4 regions of the Halomonas sp. NYA30 genome follow, and region 3 is predicted to be linked to each of the others. Evidence: predicted binding sites of a transcription regulator. Region 3 holds the regulator's gene; each other region holds the start of a gene.
The links. The regulator LexA, encoded in region 3, represses DNA repair genes until DNA is damaged. The targets are predictions, from matches to a motif close to TACTGTNTANNTANACAGTA.

Region 1: recA (recombinase RecA) is a predicted target of LexA. The motif match lies at 5,462-5,481, and genes of this name have one in related genera.
Region 2: ACWI0H_RS03695 (LexA family protein) is a predicted target of LexA. The motif match lies at 3,005-3,024, and genes of this name have one in related genera.
Region 4: ACWI0H_RS06145 (LexA family protein) is a predicted target of LexA. The motif match lies at 2,732-2,751, and genes of this name have one in related genera.

What each region holds. Positions count from the first base shown of each region.
Region 1 is NZ_OZ334477.1:780,538-787,874, forward strand. Features, by position in the region: gene eno (phosphopyruvate hydratase) at 1-1,043, shown strand, start outside; gene fdxA (ferredoxin FdxA) at 1,554-1,877, opposite strand; gene mutS (DNA mismatch repair protein MutS) at 2,219-4,780, opposite strand; gene ACWI0H_RS03625 (CinA family protein) at 4,864-5,397, shown strand; gene recA (recombinase RecA) at 5,501-6,574, shown strand; gene ACWI0H_RS03635 (regulatory protein RecX) at 6,599-7,063, shown strand; gene alaS (alanine--tRNA ligase) at 7,287-7,337, shown strand, end outside.
Region 2 is NZ_OZ334477.1:794,647-801,983, reverse strand. Features, by position in the region: gene ccmE (cytochrome c maturation protein CcmE) at 1-458, opposite strand, end outside; gene ccmD (heme exporter protein CcmD) at 455-646, opposite strand; gene ACWI0H_RS03710 (heme ABC transporter permease) at 646-1,413, opposite strand; gene ccmB (heme exporter protein CcmB) at 1,428-2,141, opposite strand; gene ccmA (cytochrome c biogenesis heme-transporting ATPase CcmA) at 2,228-2,875, opposite strand; gene ACWI0H_RS03695 (LexA family protein) at 3,073-3,477, shown strand; gene ACWI0H_RS03690 (IMPACT family protein) at 3,477-4,094, shown strand; gene ACWI0H_RS03685 (sodium ion-translocating decarboxylase subunit beta) at 4,197-5,519, opposite strand; gene oadA (sodium-extruding oxaloacetate decarboxylase subunit alpha) at 5,530-7,337, opposite strand, start outside.
Region 3 is NZ_OZ334477.1:2,618,840-2,626,176, reverse strand. Features, by position in the region: gene purU (formyltetrahydrofolate deformylase) at 155-1,009, shown strand; gene ACWI0H_RS12150 (energy-coupling factor ABC transporter permease) at 1,034-1,705, shown strand; gene lexA (transcriptional repressor LexA) at 1,715-2,395, opposite strand; gene ACWI0H_RS12140 (TetR/AcrR family transcriptional regulator) at 2,665-3,342, shown strand; gene ACWI0H_RS12135 (L,D-transpeptidase) at 3,320-3,856, shown strand; gene nagZ (beta-N-acetylhexosaminidase) at 3,921-4,952, shown strand; gene ACWI0H_RS12125 (hypoxanthine-guanine phosphoribosyltransferase) at 5,001-5,579, shown strand; gene ppsR (posphoenolpyruvate synthetase regulatory kinase/phosphorylase PpsR) at 5,600-6,433, opposite strand; gene ppsA (phosphoenolpyruvate synthase) at 6,707-7,337, shown strand, end outside.
Region 4 is NZ_OZ334477.1:1,324,536-1,331,872, forward strand. Features, by position in the region: gene ACWI0H_RS06130 (hypothetical protein) at 146-538, opposite strand; one part of gene ACWI0H_RS06135 (IS3 family transposase) at 676-931, shown strand; one part of gene ACWI0H_RS06135 (IS3 family transposase) at 931-1,838, shown strand; gene ACWI0H_RS06140 (CppA family protein) at 1,953-2,096, opposite strand; gene ACWI0H_RS06145 (LexA family protein) at 2,264-2,707, opposite strand; gene ACWI0H_RS06150 (DUF2283 domain-containing protein) at 3,006-3,197, opposite strand; gene ACWI0H_RS06155 (DUF4258 domain-containing protein) at 3,194-3,454, opposite strand; gene ACWI0H_RS06160 (hypothetical protein) at 3,512-3,667, opposite strand; gene glyA (serine hydroxymethyltransferase) at 3,783-5,048, shown strand; partial or broken gene ACWI0H_RS06170 (IS701 family transposase) at 5,549-6,521, shown strand; gene ACWI0H_RS06175 (GAF domain-containing protein) at 6,504-7,304, opposite strand.

The sequences.
Region 1 (7,337 bases), 1.8 Mb from region 3:
ATGCGCGTGATCAGCGCGGTTTAGACGATGCCATGCTGGCGCTGGACGGTACGGACAATAAAGCCAACCTGGGCGCCAACGCGATTCTGGCGGTTTCCCTGGCCGCCGCTAAAGCCGCTGCCAATGCGAAAGGCGTGCCGCTTTATGCGCACATTGCCGAACTCTACGGTCAGCCTGGCCAGTACAGCATGCCGGTCCCGATGATGAACATCATCAACGGCGGCGAGCATGCGGATAACAATGTCGATATCCAAGAGTTTATGGTGCAGCCGGTAGGCGCGCCTAATTTCCGCGAAGGGCTACGCATGGGCGCGGAAATTTTCCATGCTCTGAAAAAAGTGCTTTCGGCGAAAGGCCTCTCTACCTCCGTTGGCGACGAGGGCGGCTTTGCGCCGAACCTGGCGTCTAACGCTGATGCGCTGGCAGTCATCAAACAAGCCGTTGCCGATGCTGGCTACGAGCTGGGTAAAGACGTCACGCTGGCGCTGGACTGTGCCTCTTCCGAATTCTACAAAGACGGTCAGTACAACCTTTCCGGTGAAGGCAAAAGCTATGATGCCCAAGGCTTTACTGATTACCTAGCAGGCCTGTGCGCCGATTACCCAATCGTGTCCATCGAAGATGGCATGGACGAGTCCGACTGGGCGGGCTGGAAAGCGCTGACCGACAAGCTAGGTGATAAAGTGCAGTTGGTGGGTGACGATCTGTTCGTGACCAATACCAAGATTCTCAAGCGCGGTATCGATGAGCAGATCGGTAACTCTATCCTGATCAAGTTCAACCAGATCGGCTCGCTCTCCGAGACCCTGGATGCCATCAAGATGGCCCAGGATGCAGGCTTTACTGCAGTGATTTCGCACCGCTCTGGTGAAACGGAAGACACCACTATTGCTGATTTGGCGGTAGGTACCTGCGCTGGCCAAATTAAAACGGGTTCATTGTGCCGTTCTGATCGCGTTGCCAAGTACAACCGTTTGCTGGTGATTGAAGCGGAACTAGGGGATGTGACCTATCCTGGCCTAAAAGCGATCAAAGGTCAGTAAAGTGCCAATATTGAATGAGGTTTGTAAGTGATGTCTCAAGATTTTGTAAGAGATGTCTTACAAAAGCCGACGAGAATCGCTTGGTTTAAGGTAAGAAAAAGCGAAATTTTCCACTAATTAAAATTTAAGCTTTTGTTTTTAAATATAATTGTGGAATTAAGGCGAGTCGCCAAGACTCGCCTTTTTGCATTTTGGCTTTGTTGAGAAGCCTACATGATCTGCCACAATACACGCAGGACAAGGGGAGGCAAGGATGCTTCAGACAGGATGCAACGGGATGTAGGACGGATGCGCCGGGCGATGCAGAGAGGTGAGCCCCGGCAGGGAAGACATCTGAGGAAGTTGATACAGGGAGTGGTCAGAGGAAGTGCTTGGAGCGGGCGGCCTACGGGTCGCCTTTTTTTTGCCTCTTATTTGGCAATACACGCTTGGCAACCCCATAAAAAACCAGCGCTTTTTTCAAAAAAAACGCTGGTTATAAAGTAACAGCAGAGCAGGCGTGAGTAACGCTTAACGCTCTAACTTCTCAAGCTTACCGGGCTTGCCGTCCCACTCTTCGGCGTCAGGCAGCGGATCCTTCCTTTCGGCAATATTGGGCCATACTTCTGACATTTCAGCGTTAATCTCAATAAACGCCTCTTGCCCATCTGGCAGCTCATCCTCTGAGAATATCGCCTCAGCGGGGCATTCTGGTTCACACAGTGCGCAGTCAATACACTCGTCAGGGTGAATGACCAGGAAATTCGGGCCCTCGTAGAAACAGTCGACCGGGCAGACTTCCACACAGTCGGTGTATTTGCACTGGATGCAGTTCTCGGTAACGACAAACGTCATCTTGCTATCCCTCTTGCAGGGCCAGGTAGCTCCTGGCCATGGTCAATCGTGAATGGTTATAAATCAGCCGTTTTTTATAAGCTAAAAGTTTGAGCGACATTCTAGTGGTGCGCCTACCTGGCGGCAAGCGCCTTATGATTCCAGTTGGTAGCAATGCCAGTACAGGTTTCCGCGAGGGCGCTGTAAACCCGTCCGTGGGCGCTACTTTCGACATCTGACCGCCATGGATGGCGGAAATGCCGGAATTGTCGGGAACATTTTCCGGCCCTGTCGAAAGACCCTCGCTTCAACCTGCCCTGGCACCTGAATCTCACTTATCGCCTTTCATTCTATAAGCACCATTAGATCAGGTCTCGCCACTGATACAACAGCGATAGCGCTTCCCGCGGCGTTAAACCATCCATATCGACATTTTCCAATGCCTCCACCACCGGGTGCGGTGCGGCTGCAAACAGGTCGTTTTGCTGGGGAGCCGTTCGCGGCGCTTGCGCTGTGTTATCTACATCGCGCTGCTCCAGGCTCATCAGCTTCTCACGGGCCCGTTTAATCACATGACCAGGTACGCCCGCTAATTGAGCGACCTGCAAACCGTAACTCTGGCTAGCCGGGCCTGCTTCAATGCGGTGCATGAACACGATGCTGTCGCCATGCTCGGTCGCCGTTAGGTGAATATTGGCTACGCCCTCCATGTGTTCAGGTAGGGCGGTCATCTCAAAATAGTGGGTGGCAAACAGCGTTAGCGCGCGCCCTTTGGCAAGATATTCCGCACTCGCCCAGGCCAGCGATAACCCGTCAAAGGTGCTAGTGCCGCGGCCAATTTCATCCATCAAAATCAAGCTTTGCTGGGTGGCATTGTGCAAAATATTGGCCGTTTCGGTCATCTCGACCATAAAGGTGGAGCGTCCGCCTGCCAGATCATCCGACGAGCCAATGCGGGTAAATATCCGATCCAGCGGGCCGATCTCGGCGGCATCGGCGGGCACAAAGCTGCCGCAGTGGGCGAGCAGAGCAATTAGCGCTGTTTGCCGCATATAGGTCGATTTACCACCCATATTAGGCCCGGTAATAATCAGCATATGCTGGTCGGGGTTAAGCGTAACGTCATTGGGCACAAAGGGCGTTTCGCTAACCTGTTCAACCACAGGGTGCCGCCCCGCCTCGATACGAATGCCTGTGGCCTCGCTCAGCGTCGGGCGCACCCAGCTCAACGCCTCGGCGCGTTCGGCAAAGGCGCACAGCACATCCAACTCCGCAAGCGCTTGAGAAGTGCTTTGTAGCGCGTGAAGGCTGTCATTCAGCTCGCCCAGCAGGCGGTCATAAAGCCACTTTTCACGGGTCAGTGCGCGGGACTTAGCCGATAGCGCCTTATCCTCAAACTCTTTAAGTTCGGGAATGATAAAGCGCTCGGCGTTTTTAAGCGTTTGGCGGCGGATATAGTCAGCAGGCGCCTGCTGCGCCTGGGAGCGCGGCAGCTCAATAAAGTAGCCGTGTACGCGGTTATAGCCGACTTTGAGATTGGCAAGCCCGGTACGCTCGCGCTCGCGGGTTTCCAGCCGAACAAGATAGTCGCCCGCGTTCTCGGCCATGCCCCGATGCTCGTCGAGCTCGGCGTCAAAGCCATCGGCGATGACGCCACCATCACGAATCACCACCGGCGGATTTTCGACTAGCGCACGGCTGAGCATATCGGCCATTTCTGGGTAGGGGCGAATATGCGGGCGCAGATTGTCTAGCGCGCTGCCGCTCTCTACCTCACTGAGCTGCTGCTCAAGCTCAGGAAGTGTAACCAGTGCATCCCGCAGGCGTGCCAAATCCCGTGGCCGGGCGCTGTACAGCGCGACCCGGGCCAGAATGCGCTCCACATCGCCCACATCGCTCAACGTCTCGCGCAGTGACATGTAAGCGGCATCTAGGCTTAGCAACGCCACGCCTGCATGGCGGTTTTGGACAATCTCTCGTTGGCGCAGCGGACGATTCAGCCAGCGTTTGAGTAGCCGCGAGCCCATCGCGGTGGTGCAGGTGTCCAGCACGCTCGCCAGGGTGTTGTCGCTATTGCCACCCAGGTTAATATCGATTTCCAGGTTACGTCGGCTGGCGGCGTCGATTACCACTGCATCGTCGCGATTCTCAACGCTTATCGCGGTCACGTGGGGCAAGCGCGAGCGCTGCGTGTCGCGGGCGTAATCAATCAGCACTCCGGCGGCAATCAGTGCGGTGGTTAAGTGCGCGCAGCCAAAGCCGCGTAAATCCTGCACTTCAAACTGATCGCACAGGCTGCGGGTGGCGCTCTCCAAATCAAACAGCCACTCGCCTTGGCGGCGCAGGCTGCGCTTTTGCGACCAGGCATCGGGTAGTGTCAGGCTTTCGGGCACCAGCAACTCAGCAGGGGAGAGGCGGGTAAGCTCGGCTAGCATCTCCGCTTCGCTTTCCACTTCCAATACGTTGAAGCGGCCGCTAGAGAGTTCCAGCCAGGCAAGGCCCCAGCTATCTTTACCGGGGGAGACTGATACCAGTACGTTGTCGCGGCGGGCATCGAGCAGCGCTTCATCGTGGAGCGTGCCGGGGGTGACGATACGTACTACCTGGCGATCAACGGGACCTTTGCTGGTAGCGGGGTCGCCAATCTGCTCACAGATGGCAACTGACTCGCCACCGGCGACCAGACGCGCCAAATAGCCTTCAGCGCTATGGTAAGGTACGCCTGCCATCGGGATGGGCTTGCCGCCCGACTGGCCGCGCTGGGTAAGCGTAATATCCAGCAGTGCCGCGGCGCGCTTGGCATCATCGAAAAATAGCTCGTAAAAATCCCCCATCCGGTAAAACAGCAGAACCTCGGGGTGTTCGCGTTTGATCTTTAAATACTGCGTGATCATTGGCGTGTTAGGGGGAATGGCCTGTGACATGGGCGTCCTGATTGAGCAATTTCTTTGAGAAAGCTAAACACAGTATTCTACGCTGAACAGACGACTCACTTGAAGGAGCGACCATAGTGCCCAGCGTATCTAGCCTGAAAAATCTTGATTTGACGCTGTTAGCTCAGCGCCTAGGGCGGCTTTGTCAGCAGTTGAAGGTGGAAGTGACCGCCGCTGAATCCTGCACGGGCGGTGGTATCGCCAGTGCGATTACCAGCACGGCGGGTAGCTCTGCTTACTTTACAACTGGCTATGTGACCTATGCGAACGCGGCTAAGACCCGCCTGCTCGGCGTGCCAGACGCTATACTGGCAGAACACGGGGCGGTGAGCGAAGAAGTAGTGAAAGCGATGGTGCAAGGCGCCTGCCGGGAAAGCGGTGCGGGCTTGGGCGTTGCCGTTAGTGGGGTGGCCGGGCCGGATGGTGGTAGTGCTGAAAAGCCGGTGGGTACCGTTTGGATCGCCTGGGGTGATACTGCCGAGCAGCAAGCCGAGTGTTTCCACTTCCCTGGGGATCGCCAAGCAGTGCGCGAGCAGGCAGTGCGTCAGGCGCTGGCAGGGCTGGTGGCACGCCTGGATGCACAGGTGAAGGCAGGCAAGCAGGAGTAAGGAAGGAAAATAGTTAAGAGAAAGCGTGATCAAGGATTTGTTTACGGCACAATCTTTGGCATACTACTGGGTAATTATACAGCTTGTTATGAGGAATCTCTGAATGGCTCAGGATGACAACCGCACTAAAGCGCTAAACGCTGCACTCACCCAAATCGACCGTCAGTTCGGCAAGGGCACCGTCATGCGTCTTGGCGACGCACCGCGTGTGGTCATGCCGTCGGTTTCCACGGGTTCGTTGGGTCTGGATATCGCACTTGGCATCGGCGGGCTGCCGTTTGGTCGTGTTTGCGAAATCTTTGGCCCGGAATCATCGGGTAAAACGACACTGACCCTTTCGGTGATTGCTCAAGCGCAAAAGCAGGGCAAAGTGTGTGCTTTCGTTGATGCCGAGCACGCCCTTGACCCCAGCTACGCAGAAAAGCTGGGCGTTAACCTGAATGATCTACTGATTTCCCAGCCGGACACTGGCGAGCAGGCGCTAGAAATTACCGACATGCTGGTGCGCTCCGGCGGGGTTGATGTCATCGTTATCGACTCGGTGGCTGCGTTGACTCCGCGCGCTGAAATCGAAGGCGAAATGGGTGATTCCCACGTTGGCCTGCAGGCGCGTTTGATGTCACAGGCGCTGCGTAAGATCACCGGTAATATCAAAAACGCCAACTGCCTGGTGATCTTCATCAACCAGATCCGCATGAAGATCGGCGTGATGTTTGGTTCACCCGAAACCACTACCGGTGGTAACGCGCTTAAGTTCTATGCCAGCGTGCGTCTGGATATTCGCCGCACCGGCTCGGTGAAAGTGGGCGATGAAGTCACCGGTAACGAAACCCGCGTGAAAGTGGTCAAAAATAAGGTGGCACCACCATTCCGCCAAGCTGAATTCCAGATTCTTTATGGCAAGGGTATCTACCACGCTGGTGAGGTCATCGACCTGGGCGTGCAGTGCAACCTAGTCGATAAAGCCGGTGCTTGGTACAGCTATAAAGGCAAGAAAATTGGCCAGGGTAAAGCAAACTCTGCGCTTTACCTGGAAGAGCATCCAGACATTATGCTCGAAATCGAAACACAGATTCGTGAGCAGCTCTTGGCCAAGCCTGATCCTAAAAAGGAGAAGGAAGGTGCACCTACCGAAGCGGCGGCCGAAGTGGATGCCAACGATGACGATCTGCTCTAAGTCTGTTCTAACTGAGACAATCTAATGGCCTTTATGTCTCAGCGCGATGCCACGCCCCGTGACATCGCGATTGGCCTACTGGCTCGGCGCGAATACTCTCGCGCCGAATTAGCCCAGCGCTTGAAGAAAAAAGCCTTCGACGATACCGCTATTGACGAGTGTTTAGACGCTCTGGCCGAGCAAGACCTGCAATCTGATGCGCGTTTTGCAGCTAGTTTCGTACGTTCGCGCATTCTGCGCGGCCAGGGTGTTATTCGTATTAAAGGCGAGCTTCGCCAACGCGGCGTTGATCAGGAAACCCTTAATACCGCTTTTGAAGAGGTGGAAGAAGGGGAGCAGGTTGACTGGTTCGAGCTAGCCCGGGAAACGCTGGCGCGACGCTTCGATAGCCCTGGTGAGACGCCTAAAGAGCGCGCTCGACGCGAGCGCTTTCTGGCTAGTCGTGGCTTCGATTTTGAGCAAATCCGCTATGCGCTTTCCTGTCTGTAATACATTTTCTCTATCTCTGTAATACTTTCCCCCTGCCTATAAAACGCCTGCTCTTACTTTTCTAATAGCGCTCTCATACGCTTTTCTAGCTATTTGTTTGCCTCTCTGCCACTAAGTGCGGCTTTAGTCGTTTGACAACTGCGCTATAATGGCCTCTTTGCGACCCCTGAGGGTAGCGTCGACAGCGCCCTGGGACACCACGCTTTCTTGTTACGGATACCCTATGAAAAGCGCAGAAATTAGACAGGCCTTTCTCACCTTCTTTGAAGAGCAG
Region 2 (7,337 bases), 1.8 Mb from region 3:
TCGGCAGCCTTGGCCTGATAGTCAGCCGGCGAATAGCCCGCCTCTTCAAGTGCTTGCGCTACTTCAGGCGGCATGTAGTTCTCATCGTGACGCGCCAGCACTTTATCGGCATACAAACGGCCATCAGCTTGAAGCTCCCCGACCACCACCACACCTTGGCCTTCGCGGAACAGGTCGGGAAGGATGCCGCTGTAGTAGACCTCTAGGTCATCGACGTAATCGGTCACGGTAAACGCTACGTCCAGGCTTTCCGGGTCACGGGACACCGAGCCCTCTTTCACCATGCCACCCGCGCGAATCTGTCGTTCCATGGGCGCATCGCCCTGGGCGATCTGTACCGGGCTAAAAAACAGATTAATGTTGGCACGTAGCGCATACAGCGTTAGCCCAACAGCAATCGCGGTTAACGATACCAAACCCAAAATGACGAAGAGTTTCTGTTTACGTTTAGGGGTCATTGGGCGTTCTCTCTCAAGCTATTTGCGCGCCGTGCCCGACGCTTTATGCCATTCAGTAACTGACGCTGTTCAACGCGTGCATGCCAAACGCTGGCCACCAGCAGCAGTGCCGTTACTCCCCAGGCAGACCATACGTAAGGCGCATGGCCACCCATGGCGAAAAATTCGGAAAATGAGGCAAATGCCATTAGCGCGTCTCCTCTGCCTGTGCATTCACTACCTGGCCGTTAACGAGCTCCTGTACCCAGCGCTTGCTCGACTCTCGGCGTAGGATCTCGCTGCGCGTACGCATCAGCGTCAAGGCAATAAAAAAGCTGTAGAAACCCAGCACCATAATGACCAGCGGTAGCCACATTTCGGTGGGCATCGTCGGGCGCGAGGTTAACGTAAACGAGGCTGGTTGGTGCAGGGTGTACCACCAATCCACCGAGTATTTGATGATAGGAATGTTGATGACGCCCACCATGGCCAGCACAGAGGCGGCCCGTGAGGCACTATCGCGGCTGGTAAACGCACCGCGCAGGGCAATCACGCCTAAATAGAGAAAGAGCAGGATCAGCATCGACGTCAGACGCGCATCCCACATCCACCAGGTACCCCAGGTCGGCACACCCCATACAGCGCCAGAAAATAGCGCAACAAAGGTCATCGCAGCGCCCAGCGGTGCCATGACTGCCGCCGCCATATCGGCGATTTTAATTTTCCAGACCATAAACACCAGCCCAGATACTGCCATGGAGACAAAAATCGATTGTGCTAAAAAAGCCGCGGGCACGTGAACATAAATGATCCGGAAACTGTTGCCCTGCTGATAATCCGCAGGCGCAAACGCCAGCCCCCACAGCGAGCCAGTGACCAGCAACAGCGCCGCTGCAGCCCAAAACCAGGGCTGTAATTTGGCGCTAATGCCATAGAACCACTTGGGTGATCCCAGTTTGTGTATAAAGGCCCACATAGCGTGTCCTGTCCTTAACCGTTAATACTGATACGCAGCGATGCGGCAATCGCCCACGGCGCTAACATAAGTGAGGCGGCCAGCAGCGCGCCTAAAATCGCCAAGTGCGCAGAGACACCGTCGCCCAAAATAGCCGCCTGGACCGCGCCTGCGCCAAAAATGAGCACAGGAATATACAGCGGCAGCACTAGCAGCGAGAGCAGTACGCCGCCCCGCGCCAAGCCGACGGTTAACGCCGCACCAATGGCACCAATCAGGCTCAAGCTTGCCGTACCCAACGCCAGCGACAGCGCCAGCACTGCGTAACTACCCGCAGGCAGTGCGAGCATAATGCCCAGCAGTGGCGCCATCAGTGCTAACGGCAGCCCGGTCAGCAGCCAATGTACGGCCACTTTCGCCACGCTTAATGCAGCCAGCGGCTGTGGGGCGAGTAACAGCTGCTCAAGGCTGCCGTCGTCGTAGTCGCTGCGAAACAGGCTATCTAGTGACAGCAGCGCGGCTAGCAGTGCCGCCACCCATAGCAACCCTGGCGCAATCGTCGCCAACAACTCCGGGTCGGGTGAAATAGCGATCGGAAACAGGGTGATCACCAGAGCAAAAAACACCAGCGGATTGAGCACTTCACCGCGACGTCTCAGCAGCAGCGTCAAATCACGCACCAACGTGGCCTTCACCGCGATCATCAGCCCGCCCTGATGCTCAAGCAATGGCACTGAAGGGGCATCCATGACGGAGTCTGATCCGTTTAGAGAGCTATCTGAAGAGCTGTGCAGCCCTGTTTGCTGCAACCCTGTTTTCTGCAATCCGGTCTCCTCTACCCAAGCGCTATGCGTCTTAACAGCGATGACGCGGCTAGCTCGTGGTGTGTCGTTACTAGCACGCAGCCGCCCGCTTGAGCATGTCTAATCAGTTGCCTTTCAAGGGCTGCAACGCCGTGGCGATCTATGGCGGTGAAGGGCTCGTCTAGCACCCACAGCGCGCGGGGTGTCAGCGTCAATCGCGCCAGCGCCACACGGCGCTGCTGGCCTGCCGAAAGTTGACCGGCGGGCACGTCTTCAAAGCCTGCCAGGCCAACCTGTTCAAGGGCATCCAGGCGCTGCTCCTCGCCTTCATGCGCCCCGCTGCCCTGTCCTCCACTTCTCTCGCCACTCAGCGCCTGATACCACGCTAAATTTTCTAAGGGGGATAGCCCAGACTTGATGCCGGGGGCATGTCCTAAATAGAGCAAATTAGCGAGAAAATGTTCACGGACACTCTGCATCGCAGCGCCATTCCAGAACAGCTCGCCTTGATAGTCGCTCAGTTGCCCGGAGAGAATTTTAAGCAGGCTTGTTTTACCACTGCCATTAGGCCCTTCAATTCGCACGATTTCCCCGCTGCGAATGTCGAGATCAAGCCCCTTAAACAGTGAGCGATCATCACGTTCGCAGGACAGCTGTCGGGCTTGTAGACACAGGCTCAAGAGTCTCTCCAGGCACATTGATTTCGCGTCGAACTCTACACGGAAAGCCCGTTTCTCGCCACTCACTCTATGCGGCGCTGGGTCGCAGCATGACCTCAATCAATATGGCGTAAGACCAATTACTGCTAGCACTGTATGCAAAAACAGGTCTATACTGAAAACCACTGTATGAAAGAACATGCAATGGAGATTTCTCAATGACCATATCGATGGCAGCACCTACCGTTAAGCCTAACCACTTACACTCGGTCCCGCGTACCTATGCGCCGACGCCTAGCATTACCCGTCGCAATACCTATGCGCTTAAAGTGCGTGGTAACGCAATGCGTGATTGCAACTTGTTCGATGGCGATGTCATTATTATTCGGCGTTATCAGCATGATGCCCAAACAGAAACCGCCGTTGCCGAAATCAACCAGCAAAAAATCGTCTTGAAGCAGCTCTCGATCAGCCGCTTTGGCGTAGAGCTATGGCCTGAGGATACGTTGCAGCCAGCGCTATTTTTGCATAACCGTGATATTCAGGTGCTCGGCATGGTGATGGGTGTTGAATCTCATCCAAAAACTGGCCTGCAAAATAAGGCTACTATCACGGAGCATTAATGCGTTACCGGGTGCCGGAACTCCCCCTTTCGTCTTGGCAGACCACTGACATCGAAGTCGAAAAGAGTCACTTTATTACCTGGACCTGCCACGCCTCAGATATTGATGCATTCACTCGCATGCTGGCGGCGGCTAAAGCCGAGCATCCCAATGCGAGCCATCACTGCACGGCCTATATTGCTGGCCCACCCGGCGAGCAAAATTTGATTGGCTTCTCTGATGATGGCGAACCTGGCGGCACCGCAGGTCGCCCAATGTATCAAGTTCTGCAGGGCAGCCAATTAGGTCAAATCGGTTGCGTGGTGATCCGCTATTTTGGCGGCACGAAGCTCGGTACCGGCGGCTTGGCCCGCGCTTACGCCCAGGCGGTTAGCCATGCTTTGGAGACGCTACCTACCCGGGAAGTGGTCGAGCGCGATCTTTATACCCTGCGGCTCGGTTTTGCCAACGAAGCGATTGCCCGCGCCTGGTGCGAAGAGCAGGCTATTCCCATTGAGCAAGCGGATTACGATGGCGACGGTGTTCGTCTGACCATTGGCTGGCCACGGGACAACCCATTTGACCTTTCCCCGCTAGAAAACCGCTTGAAGAGCGCTATCGATATTCTCACTCGCTAGCTAGATAGCCCTTCGAAACAGCACTTCAAAAAAGCCCTTCAAAAAAAACGCGACATACTGAACCTGTCAGTACGCCGCGCTCGTATTCTCACTCTTTCTGCGTTAGCCCAGGTATTTAATCATTACCCCAGCCGCGACTGCCGACCCAATAACCCCTGCGACGTTGGGGCCCATGGCGTGCATCAGCAGGAAGTTATGCGGGTTTGCTTCCAGGCCCACTTTGTTGGCAACCCGTGCCGCCATCGGCACCGCAGAAACACCCGCAGCACCAATTAACGGGTTGATGGGCATTTTGCTGACTAAATTCATCAGCTTTGCCATCAATACGCCCGCGGCAGTGCCTATTCCAAAGGCCACAATGCCCAGCCCTAATATCCCCAGGGTCTCAAACGCCAGGAAACTCTCGGCCATTAGCTTAGAGCCCACCGATAAGCCGAGGATTATCGTCACGATATTGATCAGAGCGTTTTGTGCAGTATCCGATAAGCGCTCTACCACGCCGCACTCGCGCATCAGGTTACCGAAACAGAACATCCCCAGCAGCGGCGCGGCATCAGGCAGAAACAGGGCAACCAGAATCAGCAGCATTAGCGGAAAGATCACTTTTTCCAGCTTGGACACTGGCCGCAACTGCGTCATTTTGATTTCCCGCTCTTTCTGGGACGTCAAAAGACGCATGATCGGCGGCTGAATCAGCGGCACCAACGCCATATAGGCGTAGGCGGCCACGGCAATCGCCCCCAATAGCTCAGGTGCCAGCACGCTAGAAACGTAAATAGACGTTGGGCCGTCAGCGCCACCAATAATACCAATGGCGGCTGCCTGATTAAGCGAGAAGTCCATCACGCCCATCGAGGTAAGCACCACAGCGCCAAACAGCGTGGCAAAGATACCAAACTGGGCGGCGGCGCCTAAAAATAGCGTGCGCGGATTGGCCAACAGCGGGCCAAAGTCGGTCATTGCCCCGACACCCATAAAGATAATCAGCGGCGCGATACCAGAGGCAATGGCAACTTTGTAGAAGTTGTAGAGCATGCCATCGCTGTAGCCGACGCCAATGGCGATATCTCGCGCGGCACGAACCTGATCTGGCGCCGCAGCATCATGGGCGATTACCTTAAGGGACTCACGCCATGCTTCAACGTTCGCCAGTGGATCAAGACTCGCGCCTAATGCTGCCGCCATTTGCTGCAGCACCGCGGGTTTAGCCACTTCAATCGCCTGATCGAGCGCTGAAATGGCCAGCCCGGCTTCAGGAATATTCGCAAGAATCCCGCCAAAGCCAATCGGCACCAGCAACAACGGCTCAAACTTCTTATAAATGGCAAGGTAAAGCAGCAGAAGACCCACCATGATCATCGCCGCTTGACCGAGCTCAAGGTTATATAGCCCCGAGCCTTCCCATAACGTCACTAATTTATCCATTACTGGGCCCTTAGAGCTCGATCAACGTATCGCCTACGGCTACGCTGTCGCCCTCGCTGACGTTGACCTTAGACACAGTGCCTGCGCTGCTGGCACGCACTTCGGTTTCCATTTTCATCGCTTCAAGAATGATGACCACATCACCTTCAGCGACTTGCTCACCAGGGCGTACATTGACCTTGAATATATTGCCCGCCAGCGGCGCATCGATGCTTTCACCGCTGGGTGCCGGAGCTTCCTCTATGGGTGCAGTAGTACTGGCTGCCGTTTGCTCTTGCACCTCGCCCAGTTCACCGCCTTCAGAAACCTCGACCACAAAGGATTTGCCGTTGAGCTTAACCGTGTAGGTTTCTGGGCCACTGGCAGCTACTGGTGGTTTACTTTCAGCCTTAGCCTTAGCAGGGGCATTGGCAGCACTCGCCTCAGCCGCTTGGGGAGCGGGCTCAAAGGCGTCGGGATTGTCACGATTTTTAAGGAACTTCAAACCAATCTGTGGGAATAGCGCATAGGTCAGCACGTCATCGACTTCGCGCTTGTCTTCGGCCAAGCGGATACCTTCAGCGCTGGCTTTCTCCTTCAGTTCGGCGGCCAATCTATCCATTTCAGGTGAGAGATTGTCCGCCGGGCGACAGGTAATCGGCTCACCGCCTTCCAACACGCGCTTTTGCAGCTCGGCATTGAAGGGCGCTGGTGCAGCACCATATTCACCCTTGAGCAGCGCCTGAACTTCCTTGGAGATCGACTTATAGCGCTCGCCCATCATCACGTTCATCACCGCCTGGGTGCCGACGATTTGCGACGTGGGCGTTACCAGCGGGATAAAGCCAAGGTCTTCGCGTACGCGAGGAATCTCGTTCAGCACATCGTCAAGCTTATCGCCCGCGCCCTGCTCTTTAAGCTGGCCTTCCATATTGGTCAGCATGCCGCCTGGCACCTGAGCAATCAGAATGCGTGAATCAATACCGCGCAGCGAGCCTTCAAAGGCGGCGTACTTTTTGCGCACTTCGCGGAAATAACCGGCAATATCTTCCAGCAGCTCAAGATCCAGCCCGGTATCGCGACCGGTGTCTTTGAGCATTGCCACCACTGACTCGGTGGGACTGTGGCCATAGGTCATCGACATGGACGAGATCGAGGTGTCGACGTTGTCGATCCCGGCCTCTACTGCTTTCAAAATGGTCGACGTAGACAGGCCTGTGGTGGCGTGACAGTGCAGATGCACCGGAATCGATAGCTCTTTTTTGAGCCGCGAAACAAGGTCGAAGGCCGTGTAAGGAGTGAGTAGCCCCGCCATATCCTTGATAGCCAATGAATCTGCGCCCAAACCGGCAATGGTTTTGGCGAGATCAACCCAGCTATCCAGGGTATGTACCGGGCTCACGGTATAAGAGATGGTGCCCTGGGCGTGGCCTTCGACGTTACGCACCGCCTGAATGGCGCGCTCCAAATTACGCGGATCATTCATGGCGTCAAAAACGCGGAAGACGTCAACACCGTTGGTTTTTGCCCGCTCGACAAATTTATCGACCACGTCGTCGGCGTAGTGGCGGTAGCCCAGCAGGTTCTGGCCGCGCAGTAGCATTGCCTGGGGCGTATTTGGCATGGCTTCTTTCAGGGCGCGGATACGCTCCCATGGATCTTCACCCAAATAGCGGATACAAGCGTCATAGGTCGCCCCACCCCAGGTTTCCAGCGACCAGTAGCCAACGCGATCCAGCTTTTCGGCGATCGGCAGCATATCGTCCAAACGCATACGCGTCGCAAATAGCGATTGATGGGCATCGCGCAGCACGACATCGGTAATGCCTAGAGGGCGTT
Region 3 (7,337 bases):
GAGTGCATCAGTTATGAAAAGCCTAAAAAGTAGTGACTCAACTATACGGGAAGGCAGGGGCGGCTAACAATCATCCTTGGCCTTCCGATACACTATGCAACCTAAGCCGTTGGTTTGTCATAATTACCTTAGAAATAGGTCAAGAGTCGCTCACATGTCCCATTATTATCGTTTAGTTGTGTCCTGCCCTGATCGGGTAGGTATTGTGGCCCGAGTATCGAGCTTTATTGCTAAGCAAGGGGGGTCTATCACTGAAGCCAGCCAGCACTCTGATTTAGAAACGGGCTGTTTTTTTATGCGTTACGAAATCTTGGCGGATTCAGTGGGGATGTCGGTAGAAGCGCTACGTGCAGCGTTCGAGCCGGTGGCAATCGAATTCGATATGCAGTGGTCATTGGTGGATACACAGCAGCGCCGCCGGGTGGTATTGATGGTCTCTAGAGAGTCACACTGCTTGGTAGATTTGCTTTATCGCTGGCAGGCGGGTGAGTTGGATTGCGATATTGTTGGCGTCATTTCCAACCATGACGATATGCGTTCATTGACCGAATGGTACGGCATTCCTTATCACTATGTGCCAGTCGACCCCGATAACAAGCAAGTGTCATTTGCCAAGGTGCAAGCAGAAATCGATAGTGCACGTGCTGATTGCGTCGTGCTGGCGCGTTATATGCAAATTCTGCCGCCTGACCTGTGCGCACGCTATGCAGGGCGGGTGATTAATATTCATCACAGTTTTTTACCCTCTTTCGCTGGGGCTAAGCCCTACCACCAGGCATATCAGCGCGGAGTGAAGCTGATTGGCGCCACCTGCCACTATGTTACCGAGGAACTCGACGCGGGCCCGATTATCGAACAGGATATTCATCGCGTTAGCCACTGCCATACCCCAACCGATCTAGTCCGCTTTGGGCGTGATGTTGAAAAAGCCGTTCTCGCACGCGGTTTACGCTGGCATCTTGAGGATCGGGTTTTAGTGCATGGCAACAAGACCGTGGTGTTTAGCTAACGCTCGATAATGTGAGAAGCCGCTATGTCGTTCGCACAAAGTGTACTGGCGCCCTGGGCGCTGATATTCACCTCGCTACTCTCGTTAGGCGTAGTGGTGTGGGCTCTTTGGCGGCGGCCCTGGCAAGTGCTACTGGAAGACACTGCTCTTCAGCACCGTTGGTTAGGCGCAACGCTGGCAGTGGCGCTGATGTGGCAGCTACGCGCTCAGGCGGTCGACTGGCTAACGCTGCATCTCGTCTTTACGGTATTGATGACACTCGTGTTTAAAGCGCCATTAGCGCTGATCAGCAATATACTCATTAATGTGGCAATGGTAATTATCGGCCGCAATGAGTGGACGCTACTGGGGGCGAATGTACTGGTAACGGGCATTGTTCCGGCTGCCATTATTGGCACAGTGTGGCGGCTGGTAGATCGCCGCCTGCCGGATAACCTGATGGTGTTTCTATTTGCCTGCGGATTTTTTGGGGCGGCGTTGGCAACATTAGGGGCAGGGCTGGCTGCCGTGCTGCTGATCATCGTGGCAGGTACAGACCCTAACGCTATCTATCTTGCCCAGGAGTATGCTCGCTTCTTACCTCTACTAATGCCTTCAGAGGCGTTTATTACCGGGATGCTGCTGAGTATTCTGCTGGTCTATCATCCTAATTGGGTGGCCACCTTTAATGACCACCGCTATATCGACATGCAGTAGCGACGGTGGTTAGCCCAGTGCCTGGCCATTACCGCCACGAATAACGCCAACGCCGACACCTTCGATATCGAGTGACTGTGAACGCAGGTCGATTTCAATGGGCGCAAAGTCTGCATTTTCCGCAAATAGCGTTACTTGGTGGCCCTGGCGTTTGAAGCGCTTAACGGTTACTTCATCATCCAGGCGCGCAACGACAATCTGGCCATCGCGCACCCGCTCGGTACGGTGAACTGCCAATAAATCACCTTCTAAAATACCAATATCCTTCATCGAAAGGCCCCGCACACGCAGCAGATAATCGGCTTTAGGAGTGAAGTACTCGGCTGGCAGAGGGCAGTAACGGTCAATATGCTCAGCCGCTAGGATAGGGCTCCCGGCGGCTACTTCGCCAATCACAGGCAGCCCAGCAGGCGAGGCTTCAATATTGGCAGCTGGCAACGCACTTGCGGTGCTGTCTACTAACTCCTGGGGCTCTTGATTGGGTAGGCGAATACCGCGTGAAGTATTGCGAATAATGCGAATAGCGCCTTTACGCTCGAGCGCGCGCAGGTGCTCTTCCGCGGCGTTAGGTGAGCGGAACCCCAGTGCTTTCGCAATTTCAGCACGGGTCGGAGGGTAGCCAAATTCGCCCATGGTCTTAACAATAAAATCAAATACGTGCTGTTGGCGAGCGGTTAGCGGACGCGACATACCAGACTCCAAAAATAGTGAATAGACAGTAACAAATTAAAAGTCGACTTAATCGATAAGTGGTTAAGTATACAGTATGTTCCTCTGTCCAGTACATGTCTTGTCAACCCCCTCTCTAGAAAGGCCCCCGAATTTTTCCTAATCGTTTTAAACTAAGCTTCTACTCATATAGACAGCCATATTTCATCAGAAAATCAAGCGTTGAGCCCACCAGCGATATGGCATAGTATTTTGCTATGTTTTAAACACTCGTTTCCCCGGAGAGCGGCATGGCTCAATCTGATACGGTAACTCGAATACTCGACACCGCTGAAGTGCTGTTTGCTGAGCGAGGTTTTGCTGAAACATCGCTGCGCAACATCACTAGCAAAGCGCGCGTCAATTTAGCGGCGGTGAATTACCATTTTGGTTCCAAAAAAGCCTTAATTCAGGCCGTGTTTTCACGCTATCTGGACCCGTTCACCCAGCGTTTTCATACTGCGCTTGATGAACTTGAAGCCCAGCATGCAGGGCGCGTTATTCCGTTGGAAACGCTACTCGAAACCATGGCGACCACCGTGCTGGCAGTGCCTGCTGAGCGCAACAGTTTAAAGGTGTTTATGCGCTTGCTGGGCCTTGCCTATAGCCAAGCGCAGGGGCATCTTAGGCGTCATATTCAGCAAGAGTATGGTGATGTGTTTACCCGTTTCACCGAGTTAGTGCGTCAAGCCACGCCCGACTTGCCTGACGCGGAACGCTTTTGGCGGCTACACTTTATGCTTGGTACGGTGATTTTTACGCTTTCAGGCCTTGATGCACTGCGCGATATCGCTGAAAAGGATTATCAAGAGCAGGTCACCGTGCGGGATTTGGTTAGGCGGTTGCGCCCAGTAGTGGTGGCTGCCATGAATGCACCGTTGCCCCCAGCACTTGAAGAAGGAAAATATGCGAACGCCCAAGCTCGCTGAGCTTCCCCCTGTAGAGGACATCTGGTTGGAAATCGATACCACACAGCAGCAGCTACGCTGTTGGCGAGGGCCGAAGGTGCTGCATGAGTGTGAGATATCGTCTGGCCTCGCGGGCGTTGGTGAGCACAACGGCAGTGGCAAAACACCCCATGGTTGGCACTATATAAGAGCCGCGATCGGCAACGGGATGCCTGATAATGCGGTATTTCGGGGTCGTCGCTGGACGGGGGAGGCATTTTCTCCTGCGCTAGCTGAAGCATATCCGAAGCGGGATTGGATTTTGACCCGCATCCTGTGGCTATGCGGACTAGAAAAAGGCGTGAACCGTGGTGGTCAGGTCGATTCACAGCGTCGCTATATTTATCTTCATGGTACGCCCCCTGATCAGCCCATGGGCGTTGCTGCATCCCACGGCTGTATTCGTTTACGCAATAGTGATTTGCTCTATATCTTTTCGTTAGCGTTACCAGGTACCCCCGTTTGGTTGCACGGCGGTCGTCAGTCGTTTGACTAATCTGTTTTGACACCGCTAGACGATCGTCTAGAATCACCGCCTCTTTTTTAATGGACCTATCACGATGACTCAACCGTTAGGCCCGGTCATGCTCGACCTTGAAGGCCCGAAATTAACGGCCGCAGAAAAGCGCTTGCTGCTAGAACCGGTGGTAGGGGGCGTTATTCTGTTTGCCCGCAATGTCCAGAACGGCTACCAAGTACGCCAGCTCTGCAGCGATATTCGACGTGTGCGTGCGGACTTATTGCTTGCCGTTGATCAAGAGGGTGGCCGCGTTCAGCGTATTAAAGAAGGGATGACGCGTCTTCCTGCCATGGCTCGCATTGGTGAGTGTTATAGCGCCAACCCCGATGATGGTCTTGCGCTCGCAAAAGATGCTGGCTGGCTATTGGGCATGGAAATGGCCGCCTGCGGTTTGGATCTTAGCTTTGCTCCGGTACTGGATGTCGAAAGCGGCATCTCAAGTGTTATTGGAGACCGAAGTTTTAGCCGCGATCCCCAGCATGTGGCGCAGCTCGGCAGCGCCTTTATTCAAGGGCTCCATGAGGCTGGTATGGCCGCTGTCGGGAAGCACTTCCCCGGTCACGGCGGAGTTGCGGCAGACTCTCACGTTGCGCTGCCGGTGGATGACCGCCCGCTAGAAGTGATTAAACAACGTGACCTGGTGCCCTTTGCCCATTTGGCCGCGCCGTTAGACGGTGTAATGCCTGCGCATGTGATTTACAGTGCTTTCGATACGCGTCCTGCCGGGTTTTCCCCTCATTGGTTGGGTATGCTGCGTGAATCGTTGGGCTTCAAAGGCTGCATCTTTTCTGATGATTTAAGTATGGCGGGCGCCCACGAGGCGGGTGGGCCCAAACAGCGAGCCCAGGCAGCACTAGCGGCTGGTTGCGATATGTTGCTGGTATGCAATGATCGCGCCGCTGCACTTGAGGTGATTGAAGCCTGCCGGGGTATTGAAACCAAACGTCCCGCCAAACTGCGCTACAGCCGTGCACGGCCTGATATCGATGCCCTAAGTGCGTTGGGCAGATGGCGTCGTACCCACGCTAAGTTGGAAGCATTGGCTGATAAACCGAAACCCAATGCTGTGTAAATTCACACGACTGATGTAATTGAAGCTTTTAACCCGCCTGGAGTTTAGATGTCAAAGTTGGATAAAAAAGCCTTAGAGTCATTGGACTCAATGCGTGAATTGATGGATAACGCCGACTGCCTTATTTCTCAGCAAGAGGTAGAGCGGGCACTTGATCGTATGGCGGAAGCGATCACGCGAGATTTAGGCGACAAGCTGCCGGTCTTTTACTGCGTTATGAATGGCGGCTTAATCACCACAGGGCATTTGCTAACCCGGCTGGGCTTTCCGCTTGAAGTGGATTACTTGCATGCCACTCGATACCGCAATGAGCTGCGCGGCGGTGAGCTGTTTTGGCGTGTCTCTCCTGAGGTGCCGATGGCGGGGCGCCATGTGGTGATCGTTGACGACATCTTGGACGAAGGCGCCACGCTAGCCGCCATTTTGGCTTACTGCGAAGAAGCCCAGGCAGCCAGTGTCACGACAGCAGTACTGGTGGATAAACAGCATAACCGCAAAGCGGTGCCCGGTTTAAAGGCCGACTACTGCAGCTTGGAAGTCGCCGACCGTTATGTGTTTGGTTTTGGGATGGATTACAAAGGCTACTGGCGAAACGCGCCGGGAATTTTTGCCCCTAAAGGAATGTAAGTTAGCAGCAGAATGGATCGTTAGCGGGGCGAAAAGCGCCTCGCTAAGCCCGTTTCTGCAATCATCCGCGTTGAGATCTCTTCTACCGAGAAGCGCGTCGCATCAATAAAGGGAATGTGCATGGTGCGATAAAGCGACTCCGCTTGCCCAACTTCTTGAAGACACTGATCAATGGAGCTGTAACGGCTATTCGGCCGCCGCTCATTGCGTATCGCTGATAAACGCCGCGCATCAATGGTAAGCCCAAACAGCTTTTGACGGTGGGGCGCGAGCGCCTTAGGCAGTTTTAACATGCCATCTTCGTCTAAATCATCCTCCGTCAGCGGATAGTTGGCCGCTCGAATACCAAACTGGAGTGCTAGATAGAGAGAGGTAGGGGTCTTGCCGCAGCGTGAGACGCCGACCAGGATAATATCGGCTTTATCGTATTGATGAGTGCGTGCTCCGTCATCATTATCCAGCGCAAAGTGCACCGAGTGAATCCGGTCCATATAGACGTCATCGCTACCAATTGAGTGCGTGCGCCCAACGCTATAGGAAGAGTGAGTATTAAGTTCCTGTTCCAATGGCTCTAGGAAGGTTGAAAAAATATCGACCTTGAAGCCGGATGCTTGCCGAATGACGTTGCGAATTTGTTGGTCAACGATGGTATCAATGATGATCGGACGATGACCGTCGCGGCTGGCTGTCGCTTCGATAATGGCTGCTAGTGCCTGAGCTTTTTCCAGCGTATCGATATAAGGCTTGGTTTGCATATCGATCTCAACATCGCTGAACTGGGCCAGCAGGCTGCGCCCTAAGCTTTCTGCTGTGATCCCGGTGCCATCAGAGATAAAAAAAGCCGTACGTTTCATAGTGACATCCACTGGTAAGTAACTGCGCTATTGTGTGCTGAGCCGTTTGCTAGAGCAACTCGCTATGCGTGCTGGCTAGGGAGGGGCAAAGTGACTGACTACACAAATGACCTAAAAACCCTTCGTGTTGTAAAAATCCTCCATTCCCTTCGCTATTAGACCAATGGCGAATATAGTAGCGCGGTGCTAGGGTGTCTCAATCAATAATCCATGATCCTACGTCTAAACGGCAATATTAGTGATCGTGTCGATGTCTATGAGCGAGGGGGTTACGTGGAAGAGTACATTCTGTGGTTCGATCAACTGGGCATGTCAGACGTCGAACGCGTGGGTGGTAAAAACGCCTCACTAGGTGAAATGATTTCCAATCTGTCCGGTGCTGGCGTAACGGTGCCTGGCGGGTTTGCCACTACCGCTCATGCCTACCGCGAGTTTCTCTCCCACGAAGGCCTTAACGAGCGCATTAATGCCACGCTTGCGCGCTTGGATGTGGACGATGTTAAAGCGCTCGCCGAGGCGGGCCGCACTATTCGCCAATGGATTATTGATACGCCGTTGCCGCCTAGCTTTGAGACAGCCCTTCGCGACGCTTACGGACAGCTCCAGCAACAGCATCCTCAGTTAAAAGTGGCTGTACGCAGCTCTGCTACCGCTGAAGATTTACCCGATGCTTCCTTCGCGGGTCAGCAGGAAACTTTTCTCAATATTGACGGCTTCGACAATATTAAGCGCGCCGTGCACGAAGTATTTGCCTCGCTGTTTAACGACCGCGCTATCTCCTACCGCGTCCACCGTGGCTACGCCCATGAAAATGTTGCTTTGTCGGCCGGTGTGCAGAAAATGGTGCGCTCTGAGATCGGTGCGTCGGGCGTTATGTTTACCTTGGATACCGAGTCTGGCTTCC
Region 4 (7,337 bases), 1.3 Mb from region 3:
CTCGGACTCGGCCCTGAATGTTCGCTTTGCGACCCGAGCGGCCAAATTGTGGTAGCATCATTTGGGTAGCAAATCGGAAAAGCGTAACCTGCTATGCGTCATTGAATATCATGAGCTTACCGGAATATTACGTGTAACCGGAGGGCTAAAAGCGTGACACCCTCCCGGCCTTCAACCGCTCAATCTCATCCAGAAGCTCTTCGATAGTCGAATTCTGCGCCGCCACAATAGAACTCAGGCGATCAATCTGCTTGCGATAGTCTGCGATCTTCTGCTTATCGGTTCTTGCCCTGTTGTCTGTAGTACGCTTGCTGCTCCTCTTTTGCTCCGACTTAGAAGTTATGTAGGCTTGAACCTCAAGTATCAGCAAAGGGTACCTGTCCTTTTTCAAAGCTGAGGGATCTCGTCCCGCTTCTCTCGCAACGTTGTTTTGGGTAACAGCTGCCCCCAAAGGAAGGCGGATTGTCTTACCTTTTTTCAGCCGATCAAATGCATCCCTGAACTCTTGCTCTGCCGATTTCTTAACCGTTGACGACACTGAGATACACCTCTATCGCATAGATTTCTTTTTTCAAAGCGTTGAAACGTGGACTCTCGGAGGTCAGCGATGTAGTGGTTCAATAAAACCGGACACCAACGTAGGTGGTAATATTGCCACCATAAGCGAGGTGTCTGATGACCAAGAAACGACGTACTTTTTCGCCTGAATTTAAGCAAGAAGCTGCCAGCCTAGTACTAGACCAAGGGTACAGCTATCCCCAAGCTTGTACCTCGTTGGGTGTCGGTGAAAGCGCCCTCCGGCGCTGGGTTCACCAGCTTGCGGACGAGCGTCAGGGAGTAACGCCTAAGGGCAAAGCGTTAACCCCAGAACAGCAGCGTATTCAGGAGCTTGAGGCTCGCTGCAAACGCCTTGAGATGGAAAAAACCATCCTAAAAAAGGCTACTGCTCTCTTGATGTCGGACGACATGAATCGTACGCGCTGATAGACCAGTTGAGTGAGCAAATGCCTGTTGAAATGGTCTGTAACGCGTTTGATATTAGCCGCTCCAGTTACTACGAGTACCGGCAGCGGCGGCACCGCGTGGATGTTGAGCGTCTGGCCTTAAAAGCTCAGGTAAACCGCCTTTTCAAAAAGAGTCGCAGCTCAGCTGGCAGCCGCTCGATCAAAGGTTTGCTCAGCGAAGAAGGCGTCACCATTGGTCGTTTCAAGGTTCGGCGTTTGATGAGCGAAATGGGGTTGATCTGTAAGCAGCCGGGCCCTCATGCTTACAAGCAGGCGACCGTTGAGCGACCTGATATTGCGAACCATCTTGACCGCAAATTTACACCAGACCTGCCCGATCAGGTCTGGTGTGGTGACATCACTTATATCTGGAGTGGCCAGCGTTGGAACTATCTGGCCGTTGTGTTGGATCTTTATGCTCGTCGTGTCGTTGGCTGGGCCATGTCGTCCAGCCCGGATGCAGATCTTGTTGTGAAAGCGCTGGATCACGCCTGGGAACAACGTGGTCAGCCAAAGAGCGTCATGTTCCATTCCGATCAGGGTAGTCAGTATGCAAGCCGCAAGTTCCGCCAAAGACTTTGGCGCTATCGAATTAAACAAAGCATGAGCCGACGTGGCAACTGCTGGGACAACTCGCCGATGGAAAGACTGTTCCGGAGCCTGAAATCGGAGTGGATACCGGCTTTGGGATATCGAAATCTACCTGAGGCCAAGAAAGACGTTAGTGGCTATCTGATGGGTTACTACAACCAGCAGCGCCCTCACTCGTTTAACGATGGCATGCCTCCCGTTGTCGCTGAGGAAAATCTTAAATTACTGTCCGGGATTAGTTGACCACTACACCCCGAATAGATCGAAGACCTAATCGCACCTCTCTATCGGCTCTGAGGTTTGCCTTAAGGTTGGGGAGATCACAGGGCTTTGGGAGCTGAACCCCAAGAACTCGGGCTACTTTAAGGGATAGGGTTTCCTGTTACCTGGCAGATCTTTGATAGCTTTTATAAGCCGTGACTCACCGAATCGCTGTAAAAGGTACAGCCACTCTCTTTGCCCTCTTTCATTGGTAATCAGAGCGGAAATTCTTCCTACCAGGGGCGGGCCTGAGGGCCCTCTGGCCGTGAGCGGCTAGCCCACTTCCTTGTCTATTTCTGGAAAGAAACTTAGGGTAGGCTCATTCCAATGTCAATAGTTACCACAGTATTTTGTATTCGTCATATGCTAGCATTCGTATGTAAAGTTATTGGCGTCGACCAGGCCAATCATCGCACGTACTCATGGATGACGGCGCGCACTACGCCCCATAGCTGACAGTCGCTGCCCTCAAGAGGCAAGGGCGGGTAGTGGGGATGGGTGGAGCAGAGGTGGGGCGTTCCCTGGTAAAGCGCGTAGCGTTTGATCAACGCTTCGCCCTCCAGCATAGCGACCAGAATGTGGCCCAAGCGAGGCTCGATACCGCGGTCGACGATAAGCAGGTCACCCTCAAAAATTCCCCACCCCTCCATGCTGTTACCGGTAGCGGTGACATAAAACGTCTGGGTAGGGTTTTTAACCAGCCGGGTATTGAGATCCAGCGTGCACGGCTCGTAATCCTGCGCAGGCGAAGGAAACCCGCTAAAGCCAGCGCGGCCCAAAAAGGTTAAATACGGCAGCGGCTGGGCGCTTAACGGCAAGGCGGGGGTAAAATGAGAAGACTGGCCCGGCATTGTCGGCATCCTGACTCTTAAAGTGTATGTATGAATATACAGTATTTTTCAGAGTGAAGGAAAATGCAAATAGGCGGGCAGTGCTGAGATTGCTTAACTGAGTTCGCAATGACAAAGAGGGGGCATTCGGAATGACACCGCTCCATGTCATTGCGAGGAGTGCAACGAGGCGGCAATCTCAGCCAGCGGTGGCAGGAAGCCTGAGGTGCTTCGCTGCTTTCTCAAGGGATTAAGAAAGCGAGCAATCATAATGCCAGAAGGGCGTTGGAAGAAGTGAAAGATGCCAACGACTGGAGAGCTAGGCAGCGTGGCTCTTCAGCAAAGGCCAAGCTCCTTGCTTTGACGCGTCAAGGATAACAATTTCAGCAATTGAGCCGTCTTCGGCATAACTGATATGCGTATGCCAGTCTTGAGAAACCTCTTTGGTAATAGGCTTCTCCGATAGATGGAGCACTAAAATATCATCGGCCTCATCATAGGTCGTTCTCATGACATTTCCTCCCATTCAAAATGGTGCATCACCGTCTTTACAATTAGCTGATCTTCCAATACCACTGCAGCACAAATAAGGTTGTCGGTGCGCTGCACGAACGCTTTAGCTATCCATAGTCTAGTTTCATCTTTAAAACGTGTCTTGCCTGTTTCCAGCAGTTCGCTGAGCTGCGCTTCGTTTAAGCCCCGCTGCTGCATACGCTCTCTTGCGTGGCGAGTAATATGCACTTCACGATTAAAGCGTTTGGAATACATGGTAGCCGCTCGTTAGGTTAAGCATCATTACGATAATCGCTCTACCTCCCCATGTCATTACGAGTAGTGCAGCGACGTGGCAATCTCAAGCAGCGGTGGCAGACTAACCCGAGATCGCCGCGCTTCGCTCGCAATGACAAAGAAGAGGCTATTCGGAATGACACCGAAAGCGTTATTGCCCAATCGGTCAGCCTTTGCTGGCTCGCACAACATGAAGCACGCTCATGCACGACCTGACGCGGATGCGATGAAAGTAGTGTCAGGCTGCGTTATGATACCGGCCTCGCTTCTTCCATGATGATCCTTTCTCGTTACGAGGTTCCCGCCGATGTTCAGCCGTGATATGTCAATTGCCGGATTCGATGATGTGCTGTTTGATGCCATGCAGAAAGAAGTGGCGCGCCAGGAAGCCCACATCGAACTGATTGCTTCAGAAAACTACGCCAGCCCCCGCGTACTCGAAGCCCAGGGCAGCCAGCTGACCAATAAATACGCCGAAGGTTACCCCGGCAAGCGTTACTACGGCGGCTGTGAATTCGTCGATATCGCTGAAAACCTAGCGATCGATTACGCCAAAGAGCTGTTCGGCGCTACCTACGTTAACGTGCAGCCCCATTCGGGCTCGCAAGCCAACAGCGCCGTTTTCCAAGCACTGGTTAAGCCCGGCGACACCATTTTAGGCATGAGCCTGGACGCAGGTGGTCACTTGACCCACGGTGCCAAGCCGAGCTTTTCGGGCAAGCACTACAATGCCATTCAGTACGGCCTCAATGACCAAGAGCTGATCGATTACGACCAAGTGGCCCAGCTTGCTCGTGAGCACAAGCCCAAAATGATCATTGCCGGTTTCTCTGCTTATTCACAAATTGTGGATTGGGCCAAGTTCCGTGAAATCGCCGATGAAGTAGGCGCTTACTTACTGGTTGATATGGCGCACGTCTCAGGCTTGGTAGCGGCGGGTGTTTACCCGAGCCCCTTGCCCCATGCGCACGTGGTCACGTCTACCACCCACAAAACGCTGCGCGGCCCGCGTAGTGGTGTGATTCTCTCGGCCGAAAACGACGCCGATATCGAGAAGAAGCTGCAATCCGCCGTATTCCCCGGCGGCCAGGGCGGCCCGCTGATGCACGTGATCGCGGCCAAGGCAGTGTGCTTCAAAGAAGCCATGTCGCCCGAGTTCAAAACCTACCAGCAGCAGGTAGTGAAAAACGCCAAGGCAATGGCCAAGGTGTTTATCGACCGCGGTTACGACATTGTTTCCGGTGGCACCGAAGATCACCTGTTCCTGCTCTCGCTGATCAAGCAGGGCGTAACCGGTAAAGATGCCGATGCGGCGCTGGGCCGTGCCCACATCACCGTGAACAAGAACGCCGTTCCTAACGACCCGCAAAGCCCGTTCGTCACCTCCGGCCTGCGTATTGGCACCCCGGCAGTCACCACGCGCGGTTTCGGTGAAGAAGAGTGTACCCAACTGGCTGGCTGGATCTGCGACATTCTGGACGTGCTGGCCAAAGGCGAAGACACCAGCGCCATCGAAGCGAAGGTGCTGGATAAAGTAGCTGAGGTTTGCGCACGGCTGCCGGTTTATAAGTAATCAAACGCGGTAGCTCGCTCCATCCTAATCGCCCAACTTATTGGGCGATTAGGCCGTCTACCAGCAGCAATTACCCTCGGCACCTGGATGCTCGGTAATTCAAAGAGGTTAGAGATTTAATAACCCTACACTTATCGAAAAATCTATTTAAAATCAATAAGTTAAAAATTTTTGCTTTGCAATATAACAGACCTGCTCTGCAATTTTGCAGGACATTTCATGAAATGGCTTTTCCTGCAAAATTGCAGACTTTCGATGTGACTAGTTTTGCTCTCCTTGATCACGCACTGCAAAACTGCAGTGTTGTTTTGCAAAATTGCAGAACTATTGAAATCCCTCAGCGCTTCAAAACCGGCATCTACCACTCTTAGCTTTTGCCACTTCCCACCGATAGCGGCACAAAAGTTGGTGGAGCTAGTCAAACTGCTACCAAGAAAGCTTGAGCGCTATCGCTCGGCACCCCGTTTTTTCTGCAGGTCTCTCAGCCACACCTACGCTAGTACTTGGTCGATGATACGGCTATCCGCAAGAAGGGCCGACATCGGTGGGTGTCAGCCGAATAGTTTGGAGAAGTCGGTAAGCAAGACAATTGCCAGGCCGCCGTCATCTTGTCAGTCGCTACGGAGCAGGCGAGCTTACCGGTGGCGTGGCAGCTCTATTTGCCGGCCTCCTGGACGGATAATCCCGACCGCTGTCACTAGGCCAGCGTTCCCGCCGACGTGGCCTTTGCCACCAAGCCAGACATCGCTTTGCAGCAGGTTCGTCAAACGATGGAGGCAGGCATCAAGACGGGCATCGTGTTGGCCGATGCAGCCTATGGCAAGGGAACAGCGTGGCGAGAGCAACTTGCCGACTGGGGACTGACCTACTGCGTCGGCGTGCATGAAGATCTGAGTGTCTGGGCGTCTGGCGCCAAGCCTTTACCACTACGCTGGTCGGGCGTTTGGCGTCCACCGCCCCGCTGGCAATAGACGGAGAAGTATCATCCGGTCTCGTTAGACGCCTTGGCCCAGTCGCTGAGGGCTGACGACTTCCAACAAGTCACGTGGCGGGAAGGCACCAACCAGCCGCTGACGTCCCGCTTTGCTTCAGTTCGGGTGCGAGTGAGTACCGTAAACCGGAATGGCTTCTGATCGAATGGCCCCAAGGGGCTGACAAGCCCACGAAGTATTGGCTGAGCAGCCAACCTGAAGTGACACCGCTGACAACATTGGTCACCACCGCTAAGGCACGCTGGCGAATTGAGCGTGACTACCAGGAACTCAAGCAAGAGGTGGGACTGAACCACTATGAGGGTCGCCACTGGCGAGGCTTCCACCATCACGCTAGTCTCTGCATCGTGGAGTATGGCTTCTTGGTCGCTGAACGGTTACGTTGTTGGCATCAAAAAAAATCTCACTGCGCCCGGCATCTACCCTATCCAAAGACCACCGGCCGCGAGGTCGTGCAACGCTCTCAGCGAGGTGTGAGTGATTCCATCACTACGCTACGCTGGTACCTGCACCAAGGGATGATGACGAACTTGCAGAACCGATGGCGATATTTTGTGACACGGTTCTCGGCGAGCCGTTTTAGTAGCTGGCATTCCTCTTGACCGAAATGCTCATGGTTCTGCGAGTAGATGGTCAGGCAATCCCGGGGGCCTGACTCGAAAATAAGCGGAAGGGTGATGGCAGAGGCCATATTGTGAATGCGTGCACGATCCTTAATATGGTCCAGGGTGGGTTCCTGGGCGATGTCATTAACGACAAGAACCTCGCCCGAGCGCAGTGACTGACCGACTGTTCCTGATCCTTTAAGGTCCTGCCCCCAGCCAAGTGTTAGTTCTGAGAGAAAGGCGTTGGCCTGTCCGGCGCTAGCCTGCACCTCGATAGGCTTGTCGGCCTCGTCGATGGCAAATCCTACCCAGGCAAGGTTGTAGCCTTCCTCATCGACGATTGTTTGGCACCGCGAGCTAAGCAACTCATTTTCGTTCTTGGCGCGGACGACGACCCTATCGCAAGCGTTCAGGGAGCGCAGGGCACTGACGACGCCCTCCAACTGTTGGCGACAATGCTCTTGTTCTTGCGTCAGGGCGCGCAGGCGCAACAGGTTATCGATCCTCGTCTTTAATTCTGCCTGGGTGGTTGGTATGCGCATGATGTCATCGACGCTGAGACCGAGTTCTGCGGTAACACGCGGGGGAAGCCGCGAGCGGCTGTCGGCGACCAGCAGCACTGGCAGTATCATCGGCGCTGCCCCCTGTCGCAGGTGCAATATGCGCTCGCGGTAATATTGTAATGATGCCGT